DNA from 4 places in the Pseudarthrobacter sp. NIBRBAC000502772 genome. Region 1 is predicted to be linked to each of the others. Evidence: riboswitches for the same ligand, from Rfam matches in the RefSeq annotation. Region 1 holds a riboswitch; each other region holds the start of a gene.

Region 1 (5,087 bases):
GATGCCCAGCTGCACCGGTACGGGCGGGATGGTCCGGAAGCCGCGGCGCCGCGGACGCTCGCGGGAGACGGCCAGGTCCTCGGCCGCCAGCAGCAGGTCACCTGAGCCTGCGGACACGCGGCGGCGGGTTGCCGGAACATAGCCCGGCACCCAGACGCCTGCGCCGATCAGCATGTCCCGTGCCTCCGCGAGCACCTGGTCCGGCGGCCCGTCCAGCAGGACTGCGGACGTAGCGGAGGAAGCAGCGGAACCCGCTGCCGAGCCCGGCTGCAGCACCACAATCCGGTCCACCAGGTCCTTCCAGACGGACACGCGGTGTTCCACCACAACGAGGGTGGCACCGGTTTTGTCCAGGCAGCGGCCCACGGCGTCGCGGACTTCCAGCACGCCGGCGGGATCCAGGTTCGCGGTGGGCTCATCCAGCAGGATCAGCCCGGGCCGCATCGCGAGGATCCCGGCCAGCGCCAGACGCTGCTTCTGCCCGCCGGACAGGGCCGACGTCGGGTGGTCCAGCGGGAGCCGGCCCGCACCAGCGCCGCCGTCGGCGTTCAAACCGGAGCCCGCACCAGCGCCGTCGCTGGCGTTCAAACCGCCGCCCCCGGCACTCCGCAGCCCGACGTCGTCGAGCGCTTCATGGACGCGCCGCCAGATCTCGTCCCGTGGAACGGCGAGGTTCTCGGCGCCGAAGGCGACGTCGTCACCCAGGCGCGACAGAACAACCTGCGTTTCCGGATCCTGCTGCATCAGGCCCGAGCGGCCGCGTTGCCCGCGGGGCACCACACCGTCGATCAGCAGCGAACCGGTTTCGTCGGCGTCGTCCTCTTCATCCCCCAGCACCCCTGCGAGCGCGTGCAGCAGCGTTGACTTGCCCGCGCCCGACGGGCCCAGCAGCAGCACCCGCTCGCCGGGAGCGATGTCGAGGTCGAGCCCCCGGACGGCGGGGGCGGAACGTCCGGCATGCCGCCAGCCCCAGGCACGGGCGGACACCGCGGCGGGTCGTACTCCGTAAGCGCCGGCGTCGGAAGCGGTCATCAGTTGAAGACGGGCTCCGACGCTGCCTTCCGGGACGCGAACGAGCTCAGCACACCGGTCCTGGCCAGGCCGCGGGTGGCGATCCAGGACAGCGCGCCCGCAATCACCGCGCCGGAGATGGTGCAGAACACGATGTACGCGAGCTTGTCGCCGGGCTCGTAGGCGATGTTCCAGCCCCACGGCAGGAACGAGTCATTGAGGCCGCAGAACAGGCCCGCGCCGGCACCGGCCAGCAGCGCGGCGATGAGGTTGTACTTCTGGTGCAGGAAGGACTTGAACCGGAAGTTGCCGTACACCAGCAGGAAGAACACCAGCTCGGCGCCCAGGCCCTGGAGGAGTCCGGAGATCAGCACGGTGGCGCCGTACTGCGAGCCCATGATGAGTTCGCCGGTGGCGGCCACCGCTTCGCAGAAGAGCGCCGCGCCGGGTTTGCGGATGATGAGCATGCCCAGCACTGCCGGGATCATCCAGCCGCCGGCGATCAGGCCGGTCAGCGGGGGGTAAACGGCGTTCATGGGGGCGGAGACGATGCCGGCGCCCTGGGACCAGGCCCAGAAGATCACGCCGCCGGTGATGGCGATGAGTGCCGCCACCACGATGTCCACAACGCGCCAGGTATTGCCGGGTTTTTTGATTGCTGCAGTTGTCATTTTGGTCCTCCTGAGGAACAGGAGGGGAAAGTGCCCCGGCGTGCGGCGCTGCCGCCGTTTCCGGACACTTCGAGAACTCGACTCCCTTGCGCCGGTACTAACCGGATCAGGTTCGAGGGTCTGCGGCTGTCCGCACTCTCAGCGCCCACCTGCGGTTCCCTGGCAATGCCAGTGATGTCCGACGGCGGCGCTCCCCTGTCGTAAATAAATCTGCCCTGATGGGCGTGCTCCAGTTTACACCGCGGGCGGGGTAGATTGTGGGCCATGACTGCCAACAACCCGACTGTGACTGCGTTCAATCCTGATTCGACGGTGCCCCAGCCGGCGGGGCTGCTTGAGGCCCTGATTGCCCGGGTCGAAGCCGAGATCAACGAGCTGCAGTTTCCGCATTTCAGCAAGGACGACTCCCTCAACCTCGGGCTGCTCCTGGTGGAGCTGGGCAAATCGCGCCGGCTGCCTATCGCGATCGACATCACCAAGGGCGAGCAGGTCCTTTTCCATGTTGCCCTGGACGGCGCCACCCCCGACAACGAGCACTGGATCCGGGCCAAGCAGCGCACCGCCGCCAGGTATGAGATCCCGTCGCTGCTGGTGGGCCTGCGCGGCAGGCTGCACGGCGGCCGGATCGAGGACCACGGCTGGTTCGACGAGTCCACCTACGCCCCGCACGGCGGCTGCTTCCCGGTCTACGTCGCCGGTGTGGGTGCAGTGGCCACGGTGACGGTCTCGGGCCTGCCACAGCAGCAGGACCACGATCTGGTGGTGGAAGCCCTGCGGGAGATTCTGGAGTCCATGCAGCCGGGTTAGGCTAAAGGAAGTCCCGGATCCGCTCACAAGGAGTTCAACGAATGAACCTGTTCATCAAGCTGCTCGGCACTGCAATCAGCATCGGCGCCGGGTTCGTCGGCACCAAGGTGGTCAATACCGTGTGGGAAAAGTCCACCGGCCGGAAGCCTCCCACCGGCAAGGACGAAGACACTCCCACCACCCTGCGCTCGGCCCTGACGTTCGCGCTCATTTCGGCCTCGGTCAGCACCATCATCCAGGTGCTCGCCAACCGCGGCACCCAGCGGGCCATCACCCGCTTCGCCAAGTCCCAGGACATCGTCTAACCGCACCACCAGCCCCTGAGTTCTTGTCCAGATAATCGGTTCAGACCGGCCGAGATACCCGATTATCTGGACAAAAACTCACACGGGACGCTGGGGCTGCGCGTGTCGCTCAGTCCCGCCGGCCGCCGTCGGACGCTTCATCCCTGGACGATTCATCCCGGGCCGATTGGGCCGCCTTCTGAACCACGGCTTCGAGTTCATCGGAGCTGAGCAGCTCACGGTGCAGGTGTTTGGTCCGGTAACCGGCGCGGCCCACCATATGGGCGGAAACCGGCACCGTCAGCAGCTGGAAAATCCAGGCCACCAGCAGCACCGGCCACACCCACCAGGTGCGCAGCTGCAGGCCGATGGCCGCCAGGAGCAGGAACAGCCCCAGCACCTGCGGCTTGGTGGCCGCGTGCATCCGGCTCAGCAGGTCCGGGAAGCGGAGCAGGCCCACGGCGGCGGCGAGCGACATGAGGGCACCCACCACCAGGAACACCGCCGACACGGCATCGATGACGTTATCAACCACGCTGGCCTCGGGATTCATTGGCTTGCTCCCGCCGGTCGGCCACGTAGCGCGCCACGGTCACCGACCCGATGAAGCCGACCACGGACAGCGCCACCAGCAGCATCAGGTTGTTCAGGTGCCGGTTGACGGCCATGTCGATGCACAGGGCCGCACCGAGGATCGCGAGCAGTACGTCGGAGGCCAGCACCCTGTCCAGCAGCGACGGGCCGCGGGAGATCCTGATGATGGCTCCCGCCGCTGCCAGCGAAAGAATGACTGCGGTGACAGCCAGGACGGTCTGCATCATGCTGCGGCCTCCTGCCGGATTGCTTCGAGTTCCTCGCGGGTGCCCATGATCCTGATCAGGCCCGCTTCGATGGAGCGGACTTCCTTGCGCAGGCTTTCCACTTCTTCCGGGCTGCTGACATTGAGCGCGTGGAGGTACAGGGTGGACGTTGACCGGTCCACTTCCACCACCAGCGAGCCCGGGATCAGCGAAATCACGTGTCCGGTGGCGGTGACCATCAGATCCTGGTGGCTCCGCAACGGCACCGCGACGACGGCGTTGATGACCCGCGGGCCGCGGACAGCCGCCAAGTACATCACCTCAACGCTGGCTGCCGCCACCCTGCCCAGGAAACGCAGGGCAAATGGCACTGCATAAAGAATGTTGAACCTGCCGCTGAGTTCCACCGGCGGCAGGTAGAAGATCCGGGCCACGAGCACGGCCAGCAACGCGCCGAAGAGCAGGTTGCCGGGGCTGAAGTCCTGCCACAGGGCGCCCCAGACAATCACCAGCCATACCAGCAGGGGCAGTTCCTGGCGGAGGGAAATCCGGCGGCGGCTCATTTGCCCCCACCGTCTTTCAGGGCCAGCGGGGGAACGTCCGTGTCCTCGCCCAGCACGGCCTGGATGTAGGCGGACCGGTCCAGCATTTCGTGGGCGGCCTGGTCCGAGACAGTGAACAACGGGCCCGCAAAAACAGTGAGTGACACGCCCAGGACCACCAGGCCCAGGGTTGACCCCACCATGGTGCGGGGCAGCAGCGTGACGTTTTTGCGGCCGGCCCGGCTGCCGGTATCCGAATCCTTGGGCTCGGCCAGCAGGACGGGGTCCGGGTGCTCGGCGTCCGAGGGCTTGCGCCAGAAGGCGCGGTTCCAGACCCTCGCAACGGCCAGCAGCGTCAGGAGGCTGGTGACCACGCCGCCGACCACCAGGGCGTAGGCCAGGGGCGTGCCCAGTTCGATGCCCGCCTGGATGAGCCCCACTTTCCCCAGGAAACCGGAGAACGGCGGGATCCCGGCCAGGTTCATGGCGGGGATAAAGAACAGCAGGGCCAGCATGGGTGACAGCTTGGCGAGGCCTGCCAGCCGGTCCACGGAGGAGCTGCCGCCGCGGCGTTCGATCAGGCCCGTAACCAGGAAGAGGCTGGTCTGGATGGTGATGTGGTGGGCCACGTAGAACACGGCGGCGCCCAGCCCGGCCACCGAGGACATCGCCAGGCCGAACACCATGTAGCCGATGTGGCTGACCAGGGTGAAGGACAACAGACGTTTGATGTCGCTCTGGGCCAAGGCGCCGAGGATTCCCACCACCATCGTCAGCAGCGCCGCCACCATCAGCGGAGTGTTCAGGCTGTCCCCGGGGAAGAGCAGGGTCTCCGTGCGCACCATCGCGTAGACGCCCACTTTGGTCAGCAGGCCGGCGAACACGGCGGTGACCGGCGCGGGCGCCGTGGGGTAGGAGTCAGGCAGCCAGAACGACAGCGGGAACACGGCCGCCTTGATACCGAAGGCCACC
Region 2 (5,087 bases), 1.3 Mb from region 1:
GAGATGCCAGCTGGTCGGATCCGGCCATGATCTCCGGCAGGGACGGCAGGGCTTCCCGCGCCCAGTCCGGTACCGGCTTGCCGTTGCTCAGGGCTTCGCAGATCACCAGGACAAAACGGTCGATCAGACGCCGGAGCGGTGCCGTAGTGTGGGCATAGGCAGCGCCGATGGCGGACTGGATGGCCTCTTTCGGGACTGTGCCGTCGAACGCCGTGTAGCTGGCGCCGCGGAACAGCATGCCGGCTGAGTGCAGGATGGCCAGTTGCCGGGGCTCGGTCGGGTCAAGGCTGCGGAGGTATTCGCCGTAGCTGATCTTGCCGTCCCACGGCTTGCCCAATGCCTCAGTCTGGATGCGGAAGTGACGCAGGGAGCGCTCGTCCGGGGCGGGCATGGTGCGCAGGATGCCCACTTCTCCCGCCAGCATCAGGTCTGCCGCCGCCATCCCCGTCATCAGGGAGATCTGGGCGTTCCAGTCCTCCACCGGAAGCTGCGGCGCCGCGGCAATCCGGTAGCCGCCGTCGGGCAGCTGCACGATTTCCTGCTCGGGCATGTTCAGGCTGGCGCCGCCGCGCTGCCGCTCCAGTTCAACGCGCTTGAGGCCCACTTCCTTCAGGAGCTGCAGGACAGGGCCGGCCGTCCCGGCGTCGAATTCGGCCTGGACTCCCTTGTAGCTCAGCTTGGCCCGGCTGCGGATGGTGGCCCTCTGGACGCTCACAGTGGAGACCTGCGCGGCGTCGTCCAGCCCGAACTCCCAGACGTAGGCGGAACACAGCTGGCCGGCCAGAAGGCTGCCTGCCCCTTCGCTGATGACTTCCGGGTGCAGCGGGATACGGCCGTCAGGGGCGTAGAACGTCTGGCCGCGGCGCCGGGTCTCGGCGTCCAGTCCGCCGCCGGGGCGGACAAAGGACGGCACGTCAGCGATGGCGTAAAGCACCCGGTAGCCAGCGGCCGCACGCTCGATGAACAGCGCCTGGTCCAGGTCAGTGGACGACGCCGGATCGATAGTGAGGAAGGCCACATCCGTCAGGTCAGCACCCGGCAACTCGTGCGCGGCCACTGCCGCTTCCGCGTCCCGGACCGCCTCCGCCGGGTAGGGCCCCGGCAGTTCCAGCTCGGTCCGCAGGGCGCTCAGCGCCGCCGCGAGGTCGTTCGTTTGCTCGTGGACATTGGGGGCCAACCTATGATGTGACACGAAAATCAGGTTAGCTCGATTTCCACGGATCGTGCACGCCCGCCGCCCGCCACGCGGGGGATTGTCAGGATGCGCCGGCGTCCAGGGCCGCCAGGAGTGCCACGGCCGCCGCTGCGGGGTCCGAGGCTTCGGTGATGGCACGCACCACAACAATCCTGCCGGCGCCGGCCTCCACCACCTGCTCCACGTTGCCGAGATCGATGCCTCCGATAGCAAACCAGGGCAGCGTGGCCTGGGTGCCACCGGCAGCGCGGACGGCTTCGGCCGCGTACCGCACCAGGTCAAGGCCGACGGCGGCCCGGCCCGGTTTCGTCGGAGTGGCCCAGACCGGTCCTACGCAGAAGTAGTCCAGGCCGCCTTGGTCAGTCAGCCCACCGGACAGCCGGATGGCCCCTTCGATCTGCTCGGCGCTGTGCGTGGAAAGGCCGATCACGGCTGGTGCCCCGAGCAGCGTGCGGGCGGAAGCGACCGGCAGATCCTTCTGCCCGATGTGGAAGACGGGGGCGCCGGAGAGCAACGCGATATCGGCACGGTCATTGACTGCCCACAGCTTTCCGTGGCGTTCGGCCGCGGCCTGAAGCACGGCCAGCAGCTCCAACTCCTCGGCTGCCTCGATGGCCTTGTCCCGGAGCTGGATGATGTCCACGCCGCCGGCAAACGCCGCGTCCACAAACTCGCCAAAGTCCCCGCGGTCCCGGCGCGCGTCGGTGCACAGGTACAGCCTGGCGCTGTGCGGGAGGCCGGTGTTTGTGCCGCCGGCGGAGTCTGTTCCGGTCAAGGATTCGGGAGCGGCGGAGGGGGCGGAGGGCGTGCCTGCAGCGGCGAAGGATTGCGCGTTCATGGAAACCAGCCTAAGTCCCCTAAACTGGGCGGGTACTGCGGGAGCCCGATGCAGCCGTCACAAAGCGGCCGGGCTGAGAGGGCGTCAGAGCCGACCGCTTGACCTGATCCGGCTAGTACCGGCGTAGGGAAGGAACATATGCCCCCCGCGATAAGCAGCCCACGTGAGCCCGCACCAGCCAGCCCGGCCACCGCCCTGCACGCCGACGTGGCCGTCATCGGCGGCGGAGTCATCGGCCACGCCATAGCCTGGGAAGTCCGGCGATCCGGCCGTTCCGTCGTGCTGATCGATGAAGCGCCCGGCAACGGCGCCAGCTGGGCAGCCGCCGGCATGCTGGCCCCTGTGAGCGAACTGCACTACCAGGAGGAAGACCTCCTTGAGCTGATGCTGGCATCCTCGGGCCTGTGGCCTGCCTTTGCGGCGGACCTCGCCCTGGCCGGGGCTGGCGATACCGGATATCTGACGACGCCGACCCTCGCCATCGGCGCGGACGCTGCGGACCGCCGGGCGCTGATGGACCTGCGGGCCGTGCAGCAGGCCAGCGGCCTGGTGGTGGAACCCCTGACTGTCCGTGAGGCCAGGACCAGGGATTCCCTGCTCAGTCCGGCCATATCCTGCGCCCTGGACATCCCCGCCGACCACCAGGTGGATCCACGGAAACTCGTGGCGTGCCTCCAGGAAGTCCTGGCCCTCCACGAACCGGAAGCAGGAACCGCCGTGGCAGGTGCCCGCGCGGGATTCGCCGTTGACCAGCGTGCCGCTGCCCTGCTCTGGGAGGACGGCCGCGTCATCGGCGTGAGGCTCGCCCACGGCGGGACTGTCCAAGCCAGGGAGACCATCGTGGCCAACGGATTGCAGGCGGGGTCGCTGGAGGGCCTGCCGGTTGGACTGCACCTGCCCCTGCGGCCCGTCTACGGTGACATCCTGCGGCTGGCTGTTCCGCAGCACCTGCGCCCGCTCCTCACCTCCACGGTCCGCGGAATGGTCCATGGTGTGCCGGTCTACATCGTTCCCCGGCAGGACGGCACGGTGGTGATCGGGGCTACGCAGCGGGAAGACGCGCTCGCCGGGACGGGCGACGCCGCTGTCTCGGCGGGCGGCGTCTACCAGTTGCTGCGGGACGCCCAGGTTTTGGTGCCGGCCGTCTCGGAGCTTGAACTCCTGGAATGCACGGCACGGGCAAGGCCTGCGACCCCGGACAACGCCCCTCTCCTCGGCCGCGTACCGTCTTCCGCACCAAGGACGGGGAACACAGCGGACATTGCCGGGCTGATAGTTGCCACCGGATTCTTCCGCCACGGAGTGCTCCTGGCCCCGGCGGCGGCGGCCATCTGCCGGGACCTGCTGGATGGCCGGACGGACCCGCGATGGGAGGCCCTCAGCCCGGCCCGCTTTTCAGGAACGCACCACGTAGCCGGCATACAAGCCCCACGCAAGGACATCAGCAGCACGAAGGCCCTCGACCCACAGAAGGAATCAGCATGAACATCACCCTCAACGGCTCGCGCCATTCCGTGGCGGACGACGCCTCCATCACCACCCTCATCAGCCAGATCACTGGCCGTCCCCTCGCGGCCAACGGCCAGTCAACAGACGGGCAGAAACTCGGCGTCGCCGTCGCCCATAACTCCGAAGTAGTACCCCGCAGCCAGTGGTTCGTCACGGCGCTCGCCGAAGGTGACGACGTCGAACTGGTCACAGCAGTCCAGGGAGGCTGACACCATGACAGTAACCAGCAACATCAGCACACAGAACCTGCCAGAGGCCGCCGACAGGCTGGTGATCGACGGCGTCGAGCTCGGCTCCCGCCTCATCATGGGCACCGGTGGCGCCCCCAGCCTCGACGGGCTCGGCGCCGCCCTGCTGGCCTCTGGAACCGAGCTGACCACAGTGGCCATGCGCCGCTATTCGCCGGCTGAATCGGGGTCCCTTTTCCAGCTCCTGGTGGACCACGGGATCCGGATCCTGCCCAACACCGCAGGCTGCTTCACCGCCCGGGAGGCGGTCATGACGGCGGAGCTGGCCCGCGAAGCGCTGGAAACCGACTGGCTCAAGCTGGAAGTCATCGCCGACGAACAGACCCTGCTGCCGGACGCCGTGGAGCTGGTGGACGCCACGGAACAGCTTGTGAACCGGGGCTTCAAAGTGTTCGCCTACACCAACGATGACCCGGTCCTGGCGCTGCGGCTGGAAAACCTGGGTGCCACCGCGGTCATGCCCCTCGGAGCGCCCATCGGCACCGGCCTGGGAATCCTGAATCCACACAACATCGAGCTGATCGTCTCGCGCGCCTCGGTGCCCGTGGTGCTGGACGCCGGCATCGGAACGGCGTCCGACGCCGCCCTGGCCATGGAGCTTGGCTGTGACGCCGTGCTGCTGGCCACCGCGGTCACGCGGGCGCAGAACCCGGCACTCATGGGGGAGGCCTTCAAACACGCCGTCATCGCCGGTAGGCTGGCGAAAGCGGCCGGCAGGATTCCGCGCCGCGAGCACGCCCTGGCGTCATCGGCCATGGAAGGCCGGGCAGAGTTTCTCTAGGCCGCTTTCTCCAGGCCCGGCGCCCTCGGCCAAACGCCGGGGCGGCTCACCGTTCGAGCCGAGGAGGCCGCCATGGCCGGCAAACACGACACACTCACACGCGAGCGGATCGAGGCCGTCCTCGCCACGCTGCCCGACTGGCAGTACCGGCAGGGCGGGCTCGTTGCTGTCTATAAGACGCCGACGGCGGCCGCCGCACTGGAGCTGATTGCCGCCGTCGGACGCCTGGCGGAAGAACAGAACCACCACCCGGACCTTGACTGGCGCTACAACAGGGTGCATCTGCGCTACACGTCCCATGACGCCGGAGGCGAGGTCACTGAGCGGGATGCCGCTGCTGCCGCGGCCGTGAGTGCTGCTGCCGTTCGGCTCGGCGCCACAGCCCAGCCCGTGGGTTAAGCCGCCGGGTTAAAGGACCGTGACCACGCACCCTGCTGGGGTGGTGGTCACGGGTTCTTAAGGAAAAAGGTGCGGCCTAAAGCTTGAGCGCCTGCGTCAGCCGCCGCGTATCGTGGC
Region 3 (5,087 bases), 1.6 Mb from region 1:
GGATTTCCTTGCCGTCCGGCGTTTCAACCACGAGCAGGTCCTGGACCGGCAAGGTGTGCAGGGCGGCGATCTTGCCGACCACCTGCGACCCGACGCGCGCCTCGAGCCCTACCAGTTCGTGCTCGTACCAGCCTTCGTCGTCGTCCTCGTCCAGCTCTTCGGTTTCGATGAAAAGCTTGGCGCCGCGCAGGGTCTCTGCCTGGTTGCGGGTCTCGATTCCTTCGAATGCGAGCAGCAGGATGTCCTTGTTCCAGCGCGCACCCTCAACAATGAGCGGGCCGGCCGATGCAGGCTCCACCACAAACTCGGTACCGGGAACAAACCGGTCCCCCGGAGCGTCGGTCAGCACCTGGACCGTCACTTCGCCGCGGATTCCATGCGGTTTGCCGATTCGTGCCACCTGAAGCTGCATCTGTTCCTCTGTTTCGGTTTGTGGATTCTCCACGGTCTTGTGGTGAAAGCACTCCGGCCCCTCCACCGTTGCTGGTGGAAGGGCCGGAGCAAAAACTGATGTTGCTGAGCGCTTAGCGGCGGCGGTCGGTATCGACGACGTCGACCCTGACCGGCTCGCCGTCTGCCAGTGCCGCCACAACGGTGCGCAATGCCCGTGCCGTACGGCCCTGGCGGCCGATCACCCGTCCCAGGTCATCCTGATGAACACGAACCTCGAGGGTGTCCCCGCGGCGGTTGTTCTTCGAGCTGACCTTGACATCTTCCGGCGAATCAACGATTCCCCGGACGAGGTGTTCGAGCGCTTCTGCCAGCAATCTACTCAGCCTCGGTGGTCTCTGCTTCGGCCGGGGCCTCGGCTGCGTCAGACTGCTTTGACTTCTTGGTGATGGCTTCCGGGATGATCACGGAACCCTTTTCCGGGGCAACAAAGGCAGCCTTCGGAGCTTTGGTCTTCAGGGTGCCTTCCTGGCCCGGCAGGCCCTTGAACTTCTGCCAGTCACCGGTGATCTTCAGGATCGCGGCAACCTGCTCGGACGGCTGTGCGCCGACGCCGAGCCAGTACTGGGCACGGTCCGTGTCCACCTCGATGTATGAGGGCTCTTCGGTGGGGTGGTACTTGCCGATCTCTTCGATGGCACGGCCGTCACGCTTGGAGCGTGCGTCCATGACGACGATGCGGTAGTACGGTGCGCGCATCTTGCCAAAGCGCTTAAGGCGAATCTTTACGGCCACTTTTGTGGTCACTCCTGTTTCAGAAAAGGGGTGAACCGACGTTCTGCACCCGTGGGGCGGGCCATACTTGAGGGTTCGAAGGACAGGATCCGGACGCGGAGAGAGGGGCCACGCAGATCGAGTACCTGTTTATTGTGCCAGATCAGCGTCCGGATTTCGACTTGACACGTCGGGATGGGGCAGCGGGCGGACCCGGCGGGCCACGGCCGGCCTACGACGACCAGACATACACCCCGGTGCGTGCGGCGTCATCGACGGAGTTGGCAAGCTCAGCGAACTGCTGGACATACGTCCGGGCCTCGGCCACGCCGAACGGCATGTCATCCTGGGCGGCCCACTTTTCAGCGACGTCGTCCAGGACATTGCCTTCGCCTTCAGTCTCGTAGCTGAGCAGGTCCGCGAGCGCACGCACCATGGCCGGCGGGACCCCGAGGAGGGAATCGCTGGCCACGTCAACCATGGCCAGCTCGTAGTCCGCGCCACCGGCGTGCACAGCAACGCCGGCAAGGTCGCCAAGCTGCTCGATTTCGAAATCGCTGATTCCGGGAATCCGCAGGGCCTGGCCCGCCGGGGAGCCGCCTGCATCCAGGACGCCCGCCCGCTTCAGCGCGGCATCGTGAGTGGAAACAAAAATTTCAGTGAAACCCATGGGAACAGCCCTCATTCCGTCGACGGTGCGGCCTGGAAGGGCAGCAGCAAGTGCCACCCCGGCCGTTCAGAATCAGCCTAGTACAAGGCAGGCCGCACATTTGGCAGCCGCACTCAGCGGACGGCGACCCGGATATTGTTGCGCCACGGGTCCTCGAAGCGAAGCTCGGCGCCCGTGTGGTGCGAGGCCACACCGGCGACCTTCAGGCGGTCGGCGAGCGCTCCGACGTCATCCCCGGAAGGGACCTCGATGAGCACTTCGCCGAGGCCCAGGGTGTCCTTGCGGGGACCGGCTCCGCGGCTGTTCCAGACGTTCATCGCCATGTGGTGGTGATACCGGCCCGCTGAGACAAACAGTGCCTGCCCGTGCCAGCCGGCGGTCTTTTCGAAGCCCAGCGTGCCCACGTAGAAATCGTGCGCAGACTGGACGTCGCCCACCTGGAGGTGGACGTGGCCCACGCCGGCTTCGCTGGCCCGCTGGCCCGCCACGGATTCCTGGGTCAGGTGCTGCTCGAGGTAGCGCTGCGGCGGCAGTGCCAGGCTGTCCATCACTACATCCTTCCCGTTCCACGACCAGTTTTCGCGGGGCCTGTCCCAGTACAGTTCGACGCCGTTGCCCTCGGGGTCGTTGAAGTAGAAGGCCTCGCTGACGAGGTGGTCGGCGCTGCCGGTGAAGGACCGGGGTTCGTACTGGGCGGCGGTGGCTACCGTGGCGGCAAGCGAAGCCTGGTCGTCAAACAGCAGTGCGGTGTGGAACAGCCCGGCCTCTCCCCTGCCAGGCAGATTCAAGGACGGGGCGGCCGCGAGATGGACCAGCGGGCGTTGAAGGCGGCCAAGATAGACGCCGCCGTCCTGTTCCGCGACGATCTCCAGGCCGAGCGCACGCTGGTAGTAGTCGGTCATCAGCTTCATGTCGCCCACCTTGAGCATCACGGTGCCCATGGAGAGGTCGGCAGGAAGGAGATCCCGGCTGGTGGCTTCTGCAGTCATGTGAAAACTCCCGGTCCGTTGGCCTTCGGATGGAAGGCGGCTATGCTTCCAATTTACTTGAAGCTTCAATTTAATTCAAGTGGCGGAGCAGACAGACTGCGACCGCTTTCCGGTGATTGCTGTCACCAGTCCACCCTCGGCCTGTGGTAGCTTCGACTTGACCACACGGGAGCCCTTGCAGGGGCTGAGATCGGGCTGACGCAGCCTGCGACCGTTGAACCTGTCCGGGTAATGCCGGCGAAGGAAGTGAGTATTCATTGAATACACAAGAAACACAGCTGATCCCTGCCCAAAATGAAGCCGACGTGGATCAAACGCTCCAGCCTGAAACCCAGTCACTGAAGTCCCACTCGCTGGCGTTTATCAACGATGAGGCCACCGGGATCCGGGTACCCGTGACCGAGATCGCGCTGGAACCGTCGCCGAACGGGGAGGCGAACGGGCCTTTCCGGACCTACCGCACGGCCGGTCCGGGCAGTGATCCGGTGGTGGGCCTCAACCCGTTCCGCTCGGAGTGGATCGCCGCCCGCGGCGATACCGCGCCGTACAGCGGACGGGAACGGAACCTGCTCGACGACGGCAAGTCGGCAGTGCGCCGCGGCGCCGCCTCTGCGGAGTGGAAGGGCGGGCAACCGGTGCCCCGCCGCGCCGTCGAAGGCAAGACCGTCACCCAGATGCACTATGCGCGGCAGGGTGTCATCACCCCCGAGATGCAGTTCATCGCCCTCCGCGAGAATTGCGACGTGGAACTGGTCCGCAGCGAGGTGGCGGCCGGCCGGGCCATCATCCCCAACAACATCAACCACCCGGAATCCGAACCGATGATCATCGGCAAGGCCTTCCTGGTGAAGATCAATGCCAACATCGGCAACTCGGCCGTGACAAGCTCCATTGCCGAGGAAGTGGACAAACTCCAGTGGGCCACGCAGTGGGGAGCTGACACGGTGATGGACCTCTCCACCGGCGATGACATCCACACCACCCGGGAATGGCTCATCCGCAACTCTCCCGTGCCCATCGGTACGGTGCCCATTTACCAGGCGCTGGAGAAGGTCAACGGCGAGGCCAACGCCCTGACGTGGGAGATCTACCGGGACACCGTCATTGAGCAGTGCGAGCAGGGGGTGGACTACATGACCATCCACGCCGGTGTGCTGCTGCGTTACGTGCCGCTGACGGCCAACCGCGTCACCGGCATCGTCTCCCGGGGCGGCGCGATCATGGCCGGGTGGTGCCTGGCCCACCACCAGGAGAACTTCCTGTACACCCACTTCGACGAGCTGTGCGAGATCTTCGCCAAGTACGACGTCGCGTTCTCCCTGGGCGACGGACTGCGCCCGGGGGCTACGGCGGACGCCAACGACGCCGCCCAGTTCGCCGAGCTGGACACCCTGGCTGAACTGACCCAGCGGGCGTGGGAATTCGATGTGCAGGTCATGGTGGAAGGTCCCGGGCACGTCCCGTTCCACCTGGTGCGGGAGAACGTGGAACGCCAGCAGGAACTCTGCAAGGGCGCCCCGTTCTACACGCTGGGGCCGCTGGTCACGGATATTGCCCCCGGCTACGACCACATCACGTCCGCCATCGGCGCCACCGAAATCGCCCGGTACGGCACGGCGATGCTTTGTTACGTCACGCCCAAGGAACACCTTGGCCTGCCGAACAAGGACGATGTGAAAACCGGAGTGATCACCTACAAGATCGCCGCCCACGCAGCAGACCTTGCCAAGGGCCACCCCGGCGCCCATGAGCGGGATGATGCACTGTCCAAGGCCCGGTTCGAGTTCCGCTGGCGCGACCAGTTCGCGCTGTCCCTGGATCCGGTCACGGCGGAGGCCTTCCATGACGAGACGCTGCCGGCCGAACCGGCCAAAACCGCCCACTTCTGCTCCATGTGCGGCCCGAAGTTCTGCTCCATGAAGATCAGCCAGGACATCAGGGACGAATACGGTTCGGCAGATTCGCAGGCGGCCATTGCCGAGGCCTACAGCGGGATGCGCGAAAAGAGTGCGGAGTTCCTGGCCGCCGGCGGAAAGGTCTACCTCCCCGAGCTTCGGATCCCGGCCGGGAACTGACGGCTCAGGAAGCCTGAACCGAGCGTGACCTGCCGACGTCGGCGATGAAGGACCGGATGGCACGGTCACCTTCGGCAGAGTCCTGGGGCCGGTGTCCTCCCGCAGCGATGCGGTGCAGGGCACCGGTTTCCTGCAGATATCCGGCGATTTCCTCGTAGAGCGGTTCCCACCCACCCGTAAGGACCATGG
Region 4 (5,087 bases), 1.7 Mb from region 1:
GCCAACGGGTCACGGTCCGATTCCAGCGTGCCGCAGTCCAGTACATGCACCAGGGCGGCGCAACGCTCCACGTGGCGCAGGAAGTGGTGGCCAAGGCCCTTACCTTCGCTGGCACCCTCGATAAGGCCCGGAACGTCTGCAATGGTGAAGCGGACGTCGCCGGACTGGACAACACCCAGGTTCGGGATCAGCGTGGTGAAGGGGTAGTCGGCGATCTTGGGCCGCGCAGCGGACATGGCCGCGATCAGGCTGGATTTGCCGGCAGAGGGGAAACCCACCAGCGCGATATCCGCGATGGACTTCAGTTCCAGCACAATGTCACGGGCGTCACCCTCGATGCCCAGCAGGGCGAAGCCCGGGGCACGGCGCTTCTGCGAGGACAGCGAAGCGTTACCCAGGCCGCCCTGGCCGCCGGCGGCCGCCACGTATTCTGCTCCTTCGCCGACCAGGTCCGCCAGGACGGTGCCGTCCTTGGATTTGACCACGGTGCCGTCGGGCACGGGCAGGATGAGGGTCTCGCCATTCTTGCCGCCGCGCCAGTCGCCCATCCCGGACCCGCCGTTGGTGGCGTGGCGGTGCGGGGAGTGGTGGTAGTCGAGCAAGGTAGTGGTCTGGTGGTCAACGCGCAGGATGACGTTGCCGCCGTCGCCGCCGTTACCGCCGTCGGGTCCGCCCAGTGGGATGAACTTCTCCCGGTGGACGGAGACACAGCCGTGGCCGCCGGTACCGCCGGATACGTGCAGTACTACCCGGTCTACAAAGCTCGCCACGTGGATCTCCTCAGTGCTGTTTCCTGGACGCCCAAGGGCGCCAAGACGATTGTAATGCGGTTAAAAGAATAGTGGAGCGGACCAAATGGCCCGCTCCACCGTTTCAGAACTATTTGTTACTCTGCAGCTGCAGCAGCAACGATGTTGACTACGCGGCGACCGCGGCGGGTGCCGAACTGGACGGCTCCCGGGGCCAGTGCGAACAGTGTGTCGTCGCCGCCACGTCCAACGCCGGCGCCCGGGTGGAAGTGGGTGCCACGCTGGCGAACGATGATCTCGCCTGCGGAAACTACCTGGCCGCCGAAGCGCTTGACGCCGAGGTACTGGGCGTTGGAGTCACGACCGTTGCGAGTGGAACTCGCGCCTTTTTTATGTGCCATTTGAAATGCCTGCCTTTAAATTCTGGGGAATCTGCTGAAGAACCTGAACAGTAACGAAGAGTTACTTGATACCCGTGATCTTGACCTTGGTCAATTCCTGACGGTGACCCTGGCGCTTCTTGTAACCGGTCTTGTTCTTGAACTTCTGGATGACGATCTTCGGACCACGGAGGTCTTCGAGGATCTCAGCCGTAACCGTTACCTTGGCCAGGTCCGCAGCAGCAGAGGTGACTTTGTCACCGTCTACCAGGAGCAGTGCGGGCAACTCAAAGGTGCTGCCGGCTCCACCGGGGACGCGGTTCAGGGTAACGAAGTCTCCAACGGAAACCTTCTCTTGGCGGCCGCCTGCGCGGACAATCGCGTACACCACTTGGGAACTCACTTCTCTCGACGTTTATTACTAAATTTGCGTGCTGAACCCTGTTCCATAATTGGCTGGGTTCTCGCTGTGCCTCAACGCCGTGGGGTCGTAACCCAAGTGTTGGCGTAAGCACCGAAGATCTAGAATACGCTAATTTTGCCTTCGGCCGCAAATGAGGCTGGTTACGGCAGGTTGTCTGTGATAGGACCCACAAGCAGGTACTGCACTGACAATCCAAAACCGTGCCTGACTATCGTACAGGCCGCACGGGCCCCAGCCGGTCAGGAATGAATTCGCGGCGCGTCGAAGAAATCCACCTCGAACCGGCACGACTGCCTGAAAGCCACCAGCATCGCCGCCCGTTCACCCGTGGAAGCACTCCGGCCGGCGTCGTCAGCCAAGGCGATGGCGTCACGCGTGGCCTGGGCGAAATCCTCGTCAGCATAGGCCCGCAGCCAGTCGGCATAAGGATGTGCTGCCGGTGCACCCGCAGCCAGGAACTCCGCGTGCAGAGTCTGTCCCACTTCGGCATACAGCCAGAAGCACGGCAGTACCGCCGCCACGAGGACCGCGTAGCTGCCGGAGGCAGAGGCCGCCAGCAGGTGGTCCACGTAGGACTTGGTGACAGGTCCGAGGACGGAGTCCACTGTCCTGGTGCTTAGCCACGTGCGGTGCAGTTCGGACTCGACCTCAAGGCATTGCTGGGCCGACTTTGCCCAGAACAACTGGGCGGCTTCCGTGGGCGCCAGCGCACTGGCCCGGGCAAGAACCCGCGAATAGCCGTTGAGGTAGATGGCGTCCTGGGCGAGGTAATAGGCGAACTGTTCCTCAGCCAATGTGCCGGCCGCCAGGTCGCGGATGAAATCCAGCCCGTAGATGGCTGCAAGATCCGGCTCCGACGCCCGCCGCAGCGTCTCTGCGAATTCGCCGGCTGCCGGAACCTGTTGCATGTGGTGGAAGTGGTTGATGGGGCCGTTGCCCGCGCCCACCTCAAGTTGGTCAGCGGCCTGCAGCGCGCCCACCAGCCAGGGCTTCACTTTCCGCAATGAGGCTTCCCAATCCCCCAGCCGCGCCTGAGCCGTGGCCATGGCCGCTGACAGCGAGCAGCCGGTGCCATGGCTGTTGCGCGTGGGGATCCTGTCCCCGCTCACTTCCACCACCTCCCGGGCGAGCAGCCCGGCAGCGTTGACCAGGGCATCCGGGCACGCACCGCCGTCGAGATGGCCGCCCTTGACCAGGACGGTGGCACCGGTCGCGGCGGACAACCGCTGCCCCTGCCCGAGCGCGTCGTGCCATTGCCTCGCCTGCGGCTCCCCCACCAGGATGGCCAGTTCCGCCAGGTTGGGGGTGATCAGGTCCGCGAGCGGGAGCATCTCCCGCAGGGCCGCCTCGGCAGACTCCTGCAGCAGCCGGTCGCCGCTCGTGGCCACCATCACCGGATCAAGAACGACGACGGCGGGACGCACCTTTTCCAGCCAGTCGCGGACCACGCCTATCACCGCAGCGTCGCCCAGCATGCCGATCTTGACCGCGTCGATGGTGATGTCATCGCTGATGGCATCGAGCTGCTGGCCCAGGAAGGACGCCGGCGGGACGTGAACCGCCTGGACCCCCTGGGTGTTTTGGACCGTCAGCGCGGTGATCGCCGCCATGCCGTAGCCGCCAAGGGCTGCAATGCTTTTGAGGTCGGCCTGGACGCCCGCGCCCCCTGAAGGGTCCGATCCGGCAATGGACAGCACCCGCGGGACGTCACGCAGCACCCGGACCGCAGAAGATCGGCCTGGTCCGGGCTGGACCTCAGCCCGGGTTGCTGGGGTCTCCGGCAGGGTCGCCGCGGGTGTTGCAGGAGGAAGGACAGAAGTTGAAGCCAAAGGAGACATCCCTTCGCCGGTGCTAACCGGACAGGTTCAACGGGTGTGGATCTCAGCCGGCTCTCTGCGCGGCACCCCGTGTCAGTCACCAGCCTAGCGTTCCTCGCGACTTAACGCCGGACGCCCGGACGCAGCCTGTGAATCACAGGCTGCGTCCGGGCGCCGTTGTATTGGCTTGCCCTGCTGCTTGGTCAGAGCTCCGAGGCCGGAACCCCTACGCCCAGGATGATGGGCGCGTTGGCGGCAACCGGCTTGTCGGCCACAGGAGCCTTGACGGGCTCCGGTGCCTTGGCGGCGTGGGTGTGTCCGGCGGCAGCCGCCGGAACGGCTTCGTGATGCTCTACGGACGTGGCGTTGGCTGCGCCCTGGGCACGGCTGGCACTCCGGTTCCGCCGGGGACGGCGGGCGCGGGGCTCCTCGGTGTGGTCGGAGTAATCCCTCTCCGCCGCGGCTGGCTGCTGCTGGCGGGCAGGTTCGGCCGCCCGGCTTTCAGTTGCATGAACTGCCGGCAGCGTGCTTTCCGCTACAGGAGCCGGCTCACCAAGGTGGGCGAAGGCCTCCGCGAGGCGGTCAAGTGTCAGGGCAGGTGCGTGCGGCTGGTCATCGTGGTGCGCAACGAACGGAAGCACCACCTGCTCGCCGCCGAATGTCAGCACTGCGGCCGGGCGGCCGCTGGAGTCCGTTTCGGACTGCCCAACCGGAGCCGGCACTGGAGCCGCAGGCTGCCGGCCCGCGGCAGCTGATGCGTGCGCCACCTCGTCGTCATGCAGATGCGCAGCGTGGGCTGCGGCCGCAATGTTCGCAAGCGCCGCCCGCGTGGCCTCCGCCTTCGCATGGCGCTCGGCATCGCTGGCCTCCGGGTGGACCGTGTGGATCTGCACCGGAGCTGCCGGTGCTGTTTCCAGCGGCTGGCCACTCCGTCCGCGGCGGCGCTTCCGGTCAGTGCGGCCACCCGGCTGGCTGTCCGGGCGCTGGCTGTCAGTCCGCACGCTGTCAGTGCGCTGGGCTTCCGGGCGGCTGTCTACCCGCTGCACGTGGTGCTCCGCGGCTACCGTGTTGGCGCGGCGGTGTTCCACGGGGTCGTCGTGGGTGACAATTCCGCGGCCTGCACAGGTTTCACACTGCTCGCCGAAGACTTCCAGGAGCCCGGTGCCCATGCGCTTGCGCGTCATCTGCACGAGGCCCAGCGAGGTCACTTCGGCCACCTGGTGCTTGGTCCGGTCGCGGCCCAGGCATTCCACCATGCGGCGCAGGACAAGGTCGCGGTTGGATTCGAGGACCATATCGATGAAGTCGATGACGATGATGCCGCCGATGTCGCGGAGCCGGAGCTGCCGGACCACTTCTTCAGCTGCCTCGAGGTTGTTCTTGGTGACGGTTTCCTCGAGGTTGCCGCCGCTGCCGGTGAACTTGCCGGTATTGACGTCCACCACGGTCATGGCTTCGGTGCGGTCAATGACCAGCGAGCCGCCCGAAGGCAGGAAGACCTTGCGTTCCAGGGCCTTGTGGATCTGCTCATCGATCCGCCACGCAGCGAAGATGTCCTGGTCCTTGGTCCACTTTTCCAAGCGGCCCACGAGGTCCGGGGCCACATAGGTGACGTAAGCCTCGATGGTGTCCCAGGCCTCTTCACCGGAGACGATCAGCTTGGAGAAGTCCTCGTTGAAGACATCACGGACCACCTTGATGGTGAGGTCAGGTTCGC

What was found. Region 1 has a riboswitch for thiamine pyrophosphate ahead of NIBR502772_RS00880 (ECF transporter S component). Riboswitches for the same ligand answer to the same signal wherever they lie in the genome.
Region 2: linked by a shared signal. The riboswitch ahead of thiO (glycine oxidase ThiO) and the one ahead of NIBR502772_RS00880 (ECF transporter S component) in region 1 are both predicted to bind thiamine pyrophosphate.
Region 3: linked by a shared signal. The riboswitch ahead of thiC (phosphomethylpyrimidine synthase ThiC) and the one ahead of NIBR502772_RS00880 (ECF transporter S component) in region 1 are both predicted to bind thiamine pyrophosphate.
Region 4: linked by a shared signal. The riboswitch ahead of thiD (bifunctional hydroxymethylpyrimidine kinase/phosphomethylpyrimidine kinase) and the one ahead of NIBR502772_RS00880 (ECF transporter S component) in region 1 are both predicted to bind thiamine pyrophosphate.

Annotation. Positions count from the first base shown of each region.
Region 1 covers NZ_CP041188.1:169,479-174,565, forward strand. Annotated here, with positions in the region: gene NIBR502772_RS00875 (ABC transporter ATP-binding protein) at 1-1,032, opposite strand, end outside; gene NIBR502772_RS00880 (ECF transporter S component) at 1,032-1,682, opposite strand; TPP riboswitch at 1,748-1,889, opposite strand; gene NIBR502772_RS00885 (heme-degrading domain-containing protein) at 1,947-2,489, shown strand; gene NIBR502772_RS00890 (DUF4235 domain-containing protein) at 2,531-2,794, shown strand; gene mnhG (monovalent cation/H(+) antiporter subunit G) at 2,904-3,326, opposite strand; gene NIBR502772_RS00900 (monovalent cation/H+ antiporter complex subunit F) at 3,301-3,594, opposite strand; gene NIBR502772_RS00905 (Na+/H+ antiporter subunit E) at 3,591-4,136, opposite strand; gene NIBR502772_RS00910 (Na+/H+ antiporter subunit D) at 4,133-5,087, opposite strand, start outside.
Region 2 covers NZ_CP041188.1:3,697,650-3,702,736, reverse strand. Annotated here, with positions in the region: gene NIBR502772_RS17090 (RNB domain-containing ribonuclease) at 1-1,192, opposite strand, end outside; gene thiE (thiamine phosphate synthase) at 1,257-2,033, opposite strand; TPP riboswitch at 2,061-2,181, shown strand; gene thiO (glycine oxidase ThiO) at 2,172-3,518, shown strand; gene thiS (sulfur carrier protein ThiS) at 3,515-3,751, shown strand; gene NIBR502772_RS17070 (thiazole synthase) at 3,756-4,571, shown strand; gene NIBR502772_RS17065 (4a-hydroxytetrahydrobiopterin dehydratase) at 4,644-4,970, shown strand; gene NIBR502772_RS17060 (hypothetical protein) at 5,047-5,087, opposite strand, start outside.
Region 3 covers NZ_CP041188.1:3,371,547-3,376,633, forward strand. Annotated here, with positions in the region: gene rimM (ribosome maturation factor RimM) at 1-412, opposite strand, end outside; gene NIBR502772_RS15610 (RNA-binding protein) at 525-767, opposite strand; gene rpsP (30S ribosomal protein S16) at 769-1,185, opposite strand; gene NIBR502772_RS15620 (hypothetical protein) at 1,397-1,834, opposite strand; gene NIBR502772_RS15625 (VOC family protein) at 1,948-2,823, opposite strand; TPP riboswitch at 2,979-3,086, shown strand; gene thiC (phosphomethylpyrimidine synthase ThiC) at 3,081-4,898, shown strand; gene NIBR502772_RS15635 (alpha/beta fold hydrolase) at 4,903-5,087, opposite strand, start outside.
Region 4 covers NZ_CP041188.1:3,283,781-3,288,867, forward strand. Annotated here, with positions in the region: gene obgE (GTPase ObgE) at 1-770, opposite strand, end outside; gene rpmA (50S ribosomal protein L27) at 887-1,150, opposite strand; gene rplU (50S ribosomal protein L21) at 1,212-1,520, opposite strand; gene thiD (bifunctional hydroxymethylpyrimidine kinase/phosphomethylpyrimidine kinase) at 1,793-3,391, opposite strand; TPP riboswitch at 3,374-3,471, opposite strand; gene NIBR502772_RS15190 (Rne/Rng family ribonuclease) at 3,574-5,087, opposite strand, start outside.